2 linked regions of the Pleomorphomonas sp. T1.2MG-36 genome follow. The main gene of each other region encodes a partner of the protein of the gene in region 2 in a complex. Links are inferred from orthologs where the notes say so. Each region holds a gene or a part of one and is shown on either strand. Other genes may lie near its edges.

Region 1 (4,311 bases), 210 kb from region 2 along the record:
TGGGCTCGAAGCCAATTTTCCGCGCCGACTGGGGTCGGGACTCGTTCGCCTCATGGCGGTCGTCGGCGTGAGACACTTCCGGCAATTCCGAATGACATCGGATGCTTGTTGAAGCTCCCTTGAGGTGGCTGGTCCCCGAACGACAAGGCCGCCCCAGGGGACTGGGGCGGCCTCGATCGAACTTTGCTTGGGCTCGTTCCTCAGAAGAAGGAGCGGCGCTGCCACCAGCCAGTCTTCTTCGGCTGATTGGGGTCGGGTTCCGGTTCCGGCTCGGCTTCCGGTTCGGGTTGCCGCACCGGCTCGTTGGCCTCGACCGACTTCTCGACCAGTTCCGCGACGCTCTCAATCGGCGCATGGATGGGCGCGGCGATCTCAGCCGTTTCTTCCGGAGCCTCTTCGGTCTCGCTTGCCAGCGTCTCGACGGGTTCGTCGTTCAGCACGCTCGGGGCGGCGACCACTTCCACTTCCACATCGCTGGCGTCGACAACGGGCTCGGCTTCGATGTCGTTGATCGCCACCTCAGCGGGAGCCGACTCGCCGTCCTGGGTGGCAGCGGTTGCCTCTGCTCCAACGTCTTCCTCGAGCTGATGCCGGCGGCGACCGCCGCGACGGCCGCGACGACGCGATCTGCGGCGCTGCTCGCCCTCACTCTCGCCCTCGGCGCGTACTTCGCCCTCGTCTTCCTCGGAGGTGTCGTCGTCACCTTCGGTCGACGGCTGCTCGGCGCTCTCGCCGGTCGCGTCCTGGCCCTCGCCGTTGACGGCATCACTGCCGTCGGTCCGCCGACGCCGACGCCGACGCCGCTTGCGGCGGGCATCTCCGTCGCCACGCTCTTCGCGCGACGACTGAGCCTTCTCAGTCTCCGCTTCCTCGTCGTCCTCTTCCTCGATCTCCTCGTCGATCTCCTCGTCGTAGGGCTGGACGCTTTCCGGCGTCAGCGTCGGCGCGGGCGGCGGCGGGGCCGGGTTGAGGATGATCTCGCCACGCTCGACGGCGAAGTGCTGCGATCCGAGGTGTTCGTCGGCAGCGATGATGATCGTGAGGCCGAAGCGAGCCTCGAGATCGGACAGATGCTTGCGCTTCTGGTTGAGGATGTAGAGCGCTACCGCCGACCGGGTACGAACGGTCAGGTGATGCGTCACCCCCTTGATCAGCAGGTCTTCCAGCGAACGCAGAACGTGTAGCGCCACACTTTCGGTGGAGCGGACGATGCCGGCGCCGAGGCAGTGCGGGCAGAGCTCGGTGGAGCCTTCCAGAACGCCGGTGCGGATGCGCTGGCGGCTCATTTCCATGAGGCCGAAGTGCGAGATGCGGCCCACCTGGATGCGGGCGCGATCGTTCTTCAGGCAGTCCTTGAGCTTGCGCTCCACCGCCTTGTTGTTCTTGGCCTCTTCCATGTCGATGAAGTCGATCACGATGAGGCCGGCAAGGTCACGCAGACGGAGCTGGCGGGCCACCTCCTCGGCGGCTTCGAGGTTGGTGGCGAGCGCCGTATCCTCGATGTTGTGCTCGCGCGTCGATCGGCCGGAGTTGACGTCGATGGCGACGAGCGCTTCCGTCTGGTTGATGACGAGATAGCCGCCCGACTTCAGCGTCACCTGCGGCGAGAACATCGCATCGAGCTGCGGTTCTACGCCGAAGCGGCCGAACACCGGGATCGGGTCGCGGTAGGGCTGGACGTTCTTGGCATGGCTCGGCATGAGCATGCGCATGAAGTCCTTGGCCTCGCGATAGGAGTCTTCGCCGGCAACCAGGACTTCGTCTATGTCCTTGTTGTAGAGGTCGCGGATCGAGCGCTTGACCAGCGAGCCTTCCTCGTAGACGAGGCTCGGCGCCGACGAGCGAAGCGTCAGCTCTCGAACGTTCTCCCACAGACGCAGGAGATACTCGAAGTCGCGCTTGATCTCGGTCTTGGTACGGGCGGCGCCGGCCGTGCGCAGAATGACGCCCATGCCTTCCGGCACGTCCAGCTCGTGGGCGATTTCCTTGAGGCGCTTGCGATCCTGCACGTTGGTGATCTTGCGCGAGATGCCGCCGCCACGTCCCGAATTGGGCATCAGCACCGAATAACGGCCGGCCAGCGAAAGATAGGTGGTCAGCGCGGCGCCCTTGGTGCCACGCTCTTCCTTGACGACCTGAACCAGCAGCACCTGCCGCCGCTTGATCACTTCCTGGATGCGGTACTGGCGCGCCCGGCGAACGCGGCGCTCCGGCACCTCTTCCAGCGCGTCTTCGGCGCCGACGCTCTCGACGTGCTCTTCCTCGTCGTCGCTGCCACCATGGTCTTCGCCATCGTCATTGATGGTCTCGACCGACTGGTCGTCGTGAATGTCGATGATGCCGCCGGTATCGGGCACCGGCACTTCGTCGTCGATCACTTCGATGACGGGCGTCGCCTCGTGGGCGCTCATTTCACCGGCCGGCTGCGGCTCGCCGTCCTCGGCGAACGCTTCGCTCACCGTCTCGGCGGGGCGCGAAGCCGCTTTCGCGGCCTGTGCGCGGGCCTGCCGGTCGCGGTGCATCCGGGCGCGCCGCTCGGCCTCCTCGCGCTCTTCGGCCTCTTCGGCTTCGATCAGCGCCTGACGGTCGGCCTGCGGGATCTGGTAGTAGTCGGGGTGGATTTCGGAGAAGGCCAGAAAGCCGTGGCGATTGCCGCCGTACTCGACGAAGGCCGCCTGCAAGGACGGTTCGACGCGCGTCACCTTGGCAAGATAGATATTGCCTCTGAGCTGCTTTCTAGTCGCCGACTCGAAATCGAATTCCTCAACGCGGTGTCCACGCACCACAACCACCCGGGTCTCCTCCGGGTGGGTGGCATCGATCAGCATCTTGTTGGCCATAAAGACTGACTCCCGGCCGTGTGCGCCCTCTGCACCGCCGCGACACCGCTGGGAGACTCCGAAGAGCCCTCCCTGGAATCGTCGCGCGCTGGAAGGGGCCGCACCGGCCGTCGATAAGGGGGATGGGAATGGGGAAGGGTGCCGGACCGACCGAAACCGCAAATCGAGAAGAGGCCGATGCTTTGCGCCATCCTGCCTCTTCGACGATCTGCTTTGGCCTCACGACTTTCACGTCCGGCACGTTCTTTCTTTTCAACACCGTCGTTCCTGAAAAGCCCGCTCGGCGAAAGCCAATACGGGGGAACGGCGACGAATGCCTTGTTGGGCGGCCTCAATGGCCGCGCACCGAAGCGCCGATCTTTTCGGTGGATCTACGGGCGTCCTCATATGCTTCCCGCTGCACGGCACGTGGCCGGGCGAAAAACAACAAGCGAAGGTCCGGGTTCCACGCATCGGCCGGAAAACCACACCGGCGGCTGCACAGACCTCTCGGCCCTCCGACTGCCGGTCATGATCCTCCCGCTTTTCAAGCAGGAGGCGAACCGGCTGGACGCTCTCAAGTACCGAGAGCAAGGATTCGGGCTCCGATCTCTTATTACTTGCGTGAAGTCCCATATGCAAGGCGATCAAATAGGCCGCCAATCAATTCCTCGCAATGTGAAGTGTTTGCCGATCCGAGCGCCCGGACTTACAAAATGGTTAACCAAATTGGTCTAGGTACTGGAGGATCACTGCCTCCGATCCACGGAAGAAGCGTCCGTGCGGAGAGGGGAGTTGCCATCTCGTCCGTCTGTGGCAGTTTGGGCCGCCCATGGGATCGTGGGAGCGATCATTTGACGACCGTTGCAAACCGCTTCGCAGTCTTTCTCCGCACCGTCATGCTGGCGGCAATGGCGCTTGCCTGCCTGACGGCGGGTGCGTTTGCCAGCGATCCGCCGGTGGCGACGGACGGCCGCGTCGTCGGCGACGAGAGCCGCACCCGTTTCGTGCTCGATCTTTCGGGGGAAGTCGATCTCAGCGCCTTCACCCTGGACGAGCCCTATCGTGTCGTCATCGACCTGCCCGAGATCGACTTCCGTCTGCCGTCCGGCACCGGCAGCACGGGGCGAGGTCTCGTAAGCGACTGGCGCTACGGACAGTTCGCGGCCGGTCGGTCGCGCATCGTGCTGGATGTCACCGGTCCGGTGAAGATCGACAAGGCCTTCGTGCTGCCGGCCGTGGAAAATCAGCCGGCCCGCATGGTTCTCGACCTGCTCAAGACGACCTCCGCCGCCTTCGAGGAGGAGCAGAGGAAGAGCCAGCTTGCTCGCGACGAGGCCAACCAGCCGGTCCAGAAGGCCGATCAGTTGCCGCCTCCCGATCGCAGCAAGCGTGAGAAGCCGCTGATCGTCATCGATGCGGGCCACGGCGGCGTCGATGCCGGCACCGTTTCCGCCTCGGGCGTGCTTGAGAAGGATATCGTCCTGGCCTT
Region 2 (5,222 bases):
CGCCGAGCGGGCGTTGGCGGCCGGGCTGTTGGGCGTCGCGGCGCGCGATGGCGACCGCGTCGCCGGTTTTGGCCGCGTCGTTGGCGACGGCGTGCTCTACTTCTATTTGCAGGACATCATCGTTCGCCCCGACTTTCGAGGGCAGGGTGTCGGCCGGCTGATCGTCGAGGCGCTGCTCGACGAGGTGCTGAGGCGGGCGCCGCATGGCGCCACGATCGGGCTGATGGCTGCCGAGGGCAAGGAAGGCTTCTACGAGAAGTTCGGCTTCACCCGCCGCCCGACCGACCGGCTCGGCGCCGGCATGACCCGCTTCGTGCTGGCCGAAAAGCCCGTGTGAACTTCTCTACCGGCCGTTCTCGTCCTTCAGCGTCTCCTTCTGGGTGATGAGGCGTGCGGAGTGCTGGCCGGACATGAAGATCCACAGCCAGCTCCAGGCCACGGCGAAGCGGCTGCGGGTGCCGATCAGGAAATAGATGTGGGCGATGCCCCACACCCACCAGGCAATGGCGCCTTTCAGCTTGATCCGGCCGAAATCGACGACGGCGGCGCTGCGCCCGATGGTCGCCAGGTTGCCCTGGTGCCGGTAGGCGAACGGCCCCGGCTCCGGCTTGCCGGCGAGTCGGCTTCGGATGACCCGCGCCACGTGGGCGCCTTGCTGCTTGGCGGCCGGCGCCACGCCCGGCACCGGCTTTCCATCGGCCGTCGTCACCGACGCCGTATCGCCGATCACGAAGATATCGGCCGCGCCGGGAACGGTGAGATCGCGTTCGACGATGGCCCGTCCGGCCCGGTCGGCCGGTGCGCCGAGCCACTCGGCGGCGCGCGAGGCCTGAACGCCGGCCGCCCACAGCACCGTCCTCGCCGGCACGAACTCCTCGCCGACGCGGACGCCTTCGGCGGAAATGTCCGTCACCGGCACTCCGGTCCGCACCGTCACCCCGAGCTTCTCCAGCGCCTTGGCGCCGTACTGCGACAGATCGGGGGTGAATGCCGCCAGGATGCGCGGCCCCGCCTCGATCAACAGGATGCGGGCGCTGCGCGTGTCGATCGAGCGGAACTCGTCGACCAGCGTGCGATGGGCCAGTTCGGCGATGATGCCGGCAAGTTCGACGCCGGTCGGGCCGCCGCCGATGATGGCGAAGGTGAGCAAGGCCTGCCGCGTCTCGGGATCGGTTTCCAGTTCCGCCCGTTCGAAGGCCAGCAGCACGCGCCGCCGGATGGTGGTGGCATCCTCAAGCGTCTTGAGGCCCGGCGCGAAGGCCTCCCACTCGTCGTGGCCGAAATAGGCGTGGCGGGCGCCGGTGGCCAGCACCAGCGTGTCGTAGGGCACGATGGTGCCGTCCCTCAGCCGCACGGTCTTCTCCTGTCTGTCTACGCCGGTGACATGACCGAGAATCGTCTTCACGTCCGGCCGGTCGCGGAACAGACGCCGGACGGGCCAGGCGATTTCCGACGTGGCCAGCAGCGTGGTCGCCACCTGATAGAGCAGGGGCTGGAACAGGTGGTGATTGCGCCGGTCGATCAGCGTGATGTCGACCGGAGCGCCCTTGAGGTCGAGCACCAGTTGCAGACCGGCGAACCCGCTTCCAACGACGACGACGCGATGACTGGCCATGATGCTCTCCGACTTTTCGTGACGACGATCCCGGCGAAGGCCGTGAAGTGGCAAGCATGGTCGAGGACCTCGCGGGGTCAAGAAAGTTCGCCTTCAACCCATTGTAAGTTCGGCTGAAAACCGGCGATACACCGCCGAAGGAAGGGGAGAATGGCCCCCGCGGCGGGATGGCCGCGACCAAAGTTGTAACTCCGGTGCGGGCCATGGGTTCAATGGCGAGGCGGAAACGAGGGCAACTTCGAGCACCGCCCATCCCGGGCTGCGGCCATGCCCTCTTCCAATCCCCGTCCGAAAAGGGTCTTCTGGACGCGGCCGGACAAGTCGATTCGAACTGTCGTCAAACGGTTCACCTAAACCAATTACAATCTTGACATCCGTGCCAGTTCGCATCTTTGCAGCGTCACACTGACGGTCTATAGAACGCTCGGGTTCTCTGAGGAATTCGACCCCAATCCAACTGGGAGTGCATCGCACAATGACAGCCATCATCGATATCGTCGGTCGCCAGATTTTCGACAGCCGCGGCAACCCCACCGTCGAAGTCGACGTCGTTCTGGAAGACGGCTCCTTCGGCCGCGCCGCCGTTCCGTCGGGCGCCTCCACCGGTGCCCATGAGGCGGTCGAGCTGCGCGATGGCGGCTCCCGTTATCTCGGCAAGGGCGTGACCAAGGCCGTCGCCGCCGTCAACGACGAGATCTACAAGGCGATCGCCGGCATGGATGCCGAGGATCTCCTGGCCGTCGACAAGGCCATGATCGAGCTGGACGGCACCCCGAACAAGGCCCGCCTCGGCGCCAACGCCATCCTCGGCGTGTCGCTCGCCGTCGCCAAGGCCGCCGCCGAGGCCGCCGGCCTGCCGCTCTACCGCTACGTCGGTGGCCCGAACGCCCACATCCTGCCGGTGCCGATGATGAACATCGTCAACGGCGGCGTCCATGCCGACAACCCGATCGACTTCCAGGAGTTCATGATCCTGCCGGTCGGCGCCGACTCCATCGCCGATGCCGTTCGTATCGGCACCGAGGTGTTCCACACCCTGAAGTCGGGCCTCAAGAAGGCCGGCCACAACACCAACGTCGGTGACGAGGGCGGCTTCGCTCCGAACCTCGGCTCAGCCGTCGAAGCGCTCGACTTCATCGTTGCCTCGATCGAGAAGGCCGGCTTCAAGCCCGGCAAGGACGTCTACCTCGGCCTCGACTGCGCCTCGACCGAGTTCTTCAAGGACGGCAAGTACCACTACGAAGGCGAAGGCAAGGTCCGCTCGATCGACGAACAGGTCGAATACCTCGCCAAGCTGGCCGCCGACTACCCGATCATCACGATCGAAGACGGCATGTCGGAAGACGACTGGGCCGGCTGGAAGAAGCTGACCGACAAGATCGGCGGCAAGTGCCAGCTGGTCGGCGACGACCTGTTCGTCACCAACACCCAGCGCCTCGTCCAGGGCATCAAGGCCGGTACGGCCAACTCGATCCTGGTCAAGGTCAACCAGATCGGTTCGCTGTCCGAGACGCTCGACGCCGTCGAGACCGCCCACAAGGCCGGTTACACCGCCGTCATGAGCCACCGCTCGGGCGAGACGGAAGACTACACGATCGCCGACCTCGCGGTTGCCACCAACTGCGGTCAGATCAAGACCGGCTCGCTGGCCCGTTCGGACAGAATCGCCAAGTACAACCAGCTCATCCGCATCGAGGAAGAGCTGGGCAGCCAGGCCAAGTACGCCGGCCGCAGCGTCGTCAAGGGCGCCTGAGCCTCTCTGGCTTCCCACGAGAATTGAGGAAAGGCCCGGTTCGTCCGGGCCTTTTCTTTTCCATCGATCCGGGTGGCATGAGCCGATCAGGCAGCCGTCGCGGAGAGAGGATCCGCCCGCTCCATGGCCTCCTTGATGATCTTCGGAACGTCGTCTCGCAGCGACTGCGAGGAGTGCTCGATCGTTCTGGTCACTTCGGTGACGTCGGAGGACAGCGTGTAGGTGCTTTCAACGGCGGTGTTGATGGCGCCAATCCGGCTGCCGACGTCGGCGACGGCCGTTTGCGCCTCGCGCAGCTTTTCCGTGAAGTCGGCGACGGTCGCTCTCTGCCCGTCAACGCGCTCAAGCATGTTGACGGTCGTGTCGCCCAGCGTTTCGACGGTGGCGCCGGCATCGCTGAGCGCTTCCGCGACACGGCGCGTCGTGTTCTGGATTTCGGTGATTTTCGACGTAACCTCGAAGGTCGATTTTTCCGTTTGCGACGCCAGGGCTTTGACCTCGCCGGCGACCACCGCGAAGCCTCGCCCCAGTTCGCCCGCGCGCGCCGACTCGATCGTGGCGTTGAGGGCAAGAAGATTGGTCTGCTTGGCGATGGTCGCGATCGTCCCGGCAATCTGATCGATGTCGGCGGCGGCGCGCGACAGATCGTCGACAGCCGAGCGGGCCGCCACCATCGAGGATAGCGCCGAGCGACCGGCGTCCGCGCTCCTGCGCACGTCGTCGGATATAGCGTTGATGGCGACGATCACCTGATCCGACAGATTGGCGGCGGTCGCGTTGAGACGGTGCGAGCGTTCCGCGGCCTCGGCGATCTGCTGGGAGGCGATCCGGACGTCGCCAATGACGTTCGTCATGCCGGCCGTCCGGGTTTCGAGGGACTCTGCTCCCTCAATGATACGGTCGAGGCCGGAGCCGGTCGACAGCTCCACTTCCCGCGCCATTTTTCGAAGAATTTCCCGTTTCTGCGTTGCTTCGCCGAGCCGTTCCTCGTTGCGCAGGCGCTCGGCCTCGGAGAGTTCCAGGGCCTGCTCCTCCAGCTTGCGCTGAAGGTTGGACTTGCTTGCTTCCGCACGCGCCCGGTTGCGGCGGATCAGCCACCAGATGATCGCTGCCACCAGCATTCCGGCAATGTCCGCGGCAAGGCCACCCCAGAACTGGTTGCGTATGTTTCGAACTTCGGAGCTGGCGTCGAACTCGGCATTGGGCAGGCCGACCCACAGCAGCCAGGGGTGTTCGCTGTCGGCAGTGGTCACCGGAACGACGAAGGAGGCGATGAGCGCCGGGTCGGGAATGCCCTTTTTGACAAACTCCAGAGACGCGTTGGCCTGGCCTGCTTCCTTCGGAAGGGCAACGTAGCCGTAGTCGGGATTGACCAGCGCGAAATGGGGGCTTGGCAGCATTTCGCCGATGACGTTGGACAGGATCACCGTCGATACGACGCCGCTGGCCTTCTTGTCGACGCCATAGATCGGCACGGAGAAGACCAGTCCCGACCGTCCCTTGTCGTCGCTTGCCGATGTCATCTGCGAGTTATCGCAGGTGATGACCTCGGGGCCGGACTGCAATGGGATCGCCAAATCGGAAATGTTCGCCAGATCGGAGTGTTGCGTTTTGAAAGACTCTATCTGCTTGGCAATCAACGCGTATTCCTGATCTTCCTCCTCGGGTACTCCAGTGACGCTGCTGGCCGCCGCAGTCTCGCTGGCCGCCTGCTTGCCGCTGTCGGTAATCAACTCGTCGAGCATCAGGGCCGGAACCTGGGTCTTCCCGGTGGCGGGGTCGACGTGGCTCGGATCGAACGGCCCCGGGATCAGATAGACTTCGGAAACGGCAACGCTGCTGGCGAGGTTGTTG

What was found. Proteins that work in one complex are often made in the same cells at the same time.
Region 1: the proteins of eno (region 2) and QQZ18_RS07230 are in contact, whole or in part, in a solved structure (PDB 2FYM), measured with the Escherichia coli proteins. The link is inferred for Pleomorphomonas sp. T1.2MG-36 from one-to-one orthologs.

The regions. Positions count from the first base shown.
Region 1 is NZ_CATNLY010000012.1:47,554-51,864, reverse strand. Bases 1-3,143 are described here. They hold QQZ18_RS07230 (Rne/Rng family ribonuclease), read right to left. Parts: upstream 2,841-3,143; coding sequence 201-2,840; downstream 1-200. Outside these bases: QQZ18_RS07225 (N-acetylmuramoyl-L-alanine amidase), read left to right, coding at 3,674-4,311. UniProt on the Escherichia coli protein: Endoribonuclease that plays a central role in RNA processing and decay. Required for the maturation of 5S and 16S rRNAs and the majority of tRNAs. Also involved in the degradation of most mRNAs.
Region 2 is NZ_CATNLY010000012.1:260,727-265,948, reverse strand. What follows is about bases 1,346-4,229. They hold eno (phosphopyruvate hydratase), read left to right. Parts: upstream 1,346-2,090; coding sequence 2,091-3,368; downstream 3,369-4,229. Other genes in these bases: QQZ18_RS08070 (methyl-accepting chemotaxis protein), read right to left, coding at 3,455-4,229; QQZ18_RS08080 (NAD(P)/FAD-dependent oxidoreductase), read right to left, coding at 1,346-1,615. Also shown: QQZ18_RS08085 (GNAT family N-acetyltransferase), read left to right, coding at 1-337; more of QQZ18_RS08080, read right to left, coding at 344-1,345; more of QQZ18_RS08070, read right to left, coding at 4,230-5,222. UniProt on the Escherichia coli protein: Catalyzes the reversible conversion of 2-phosphoglycerate (2-PG) into phosphoenolpyruvate (PEP). It is essential for the degradation of carbohydrates via glycolysis.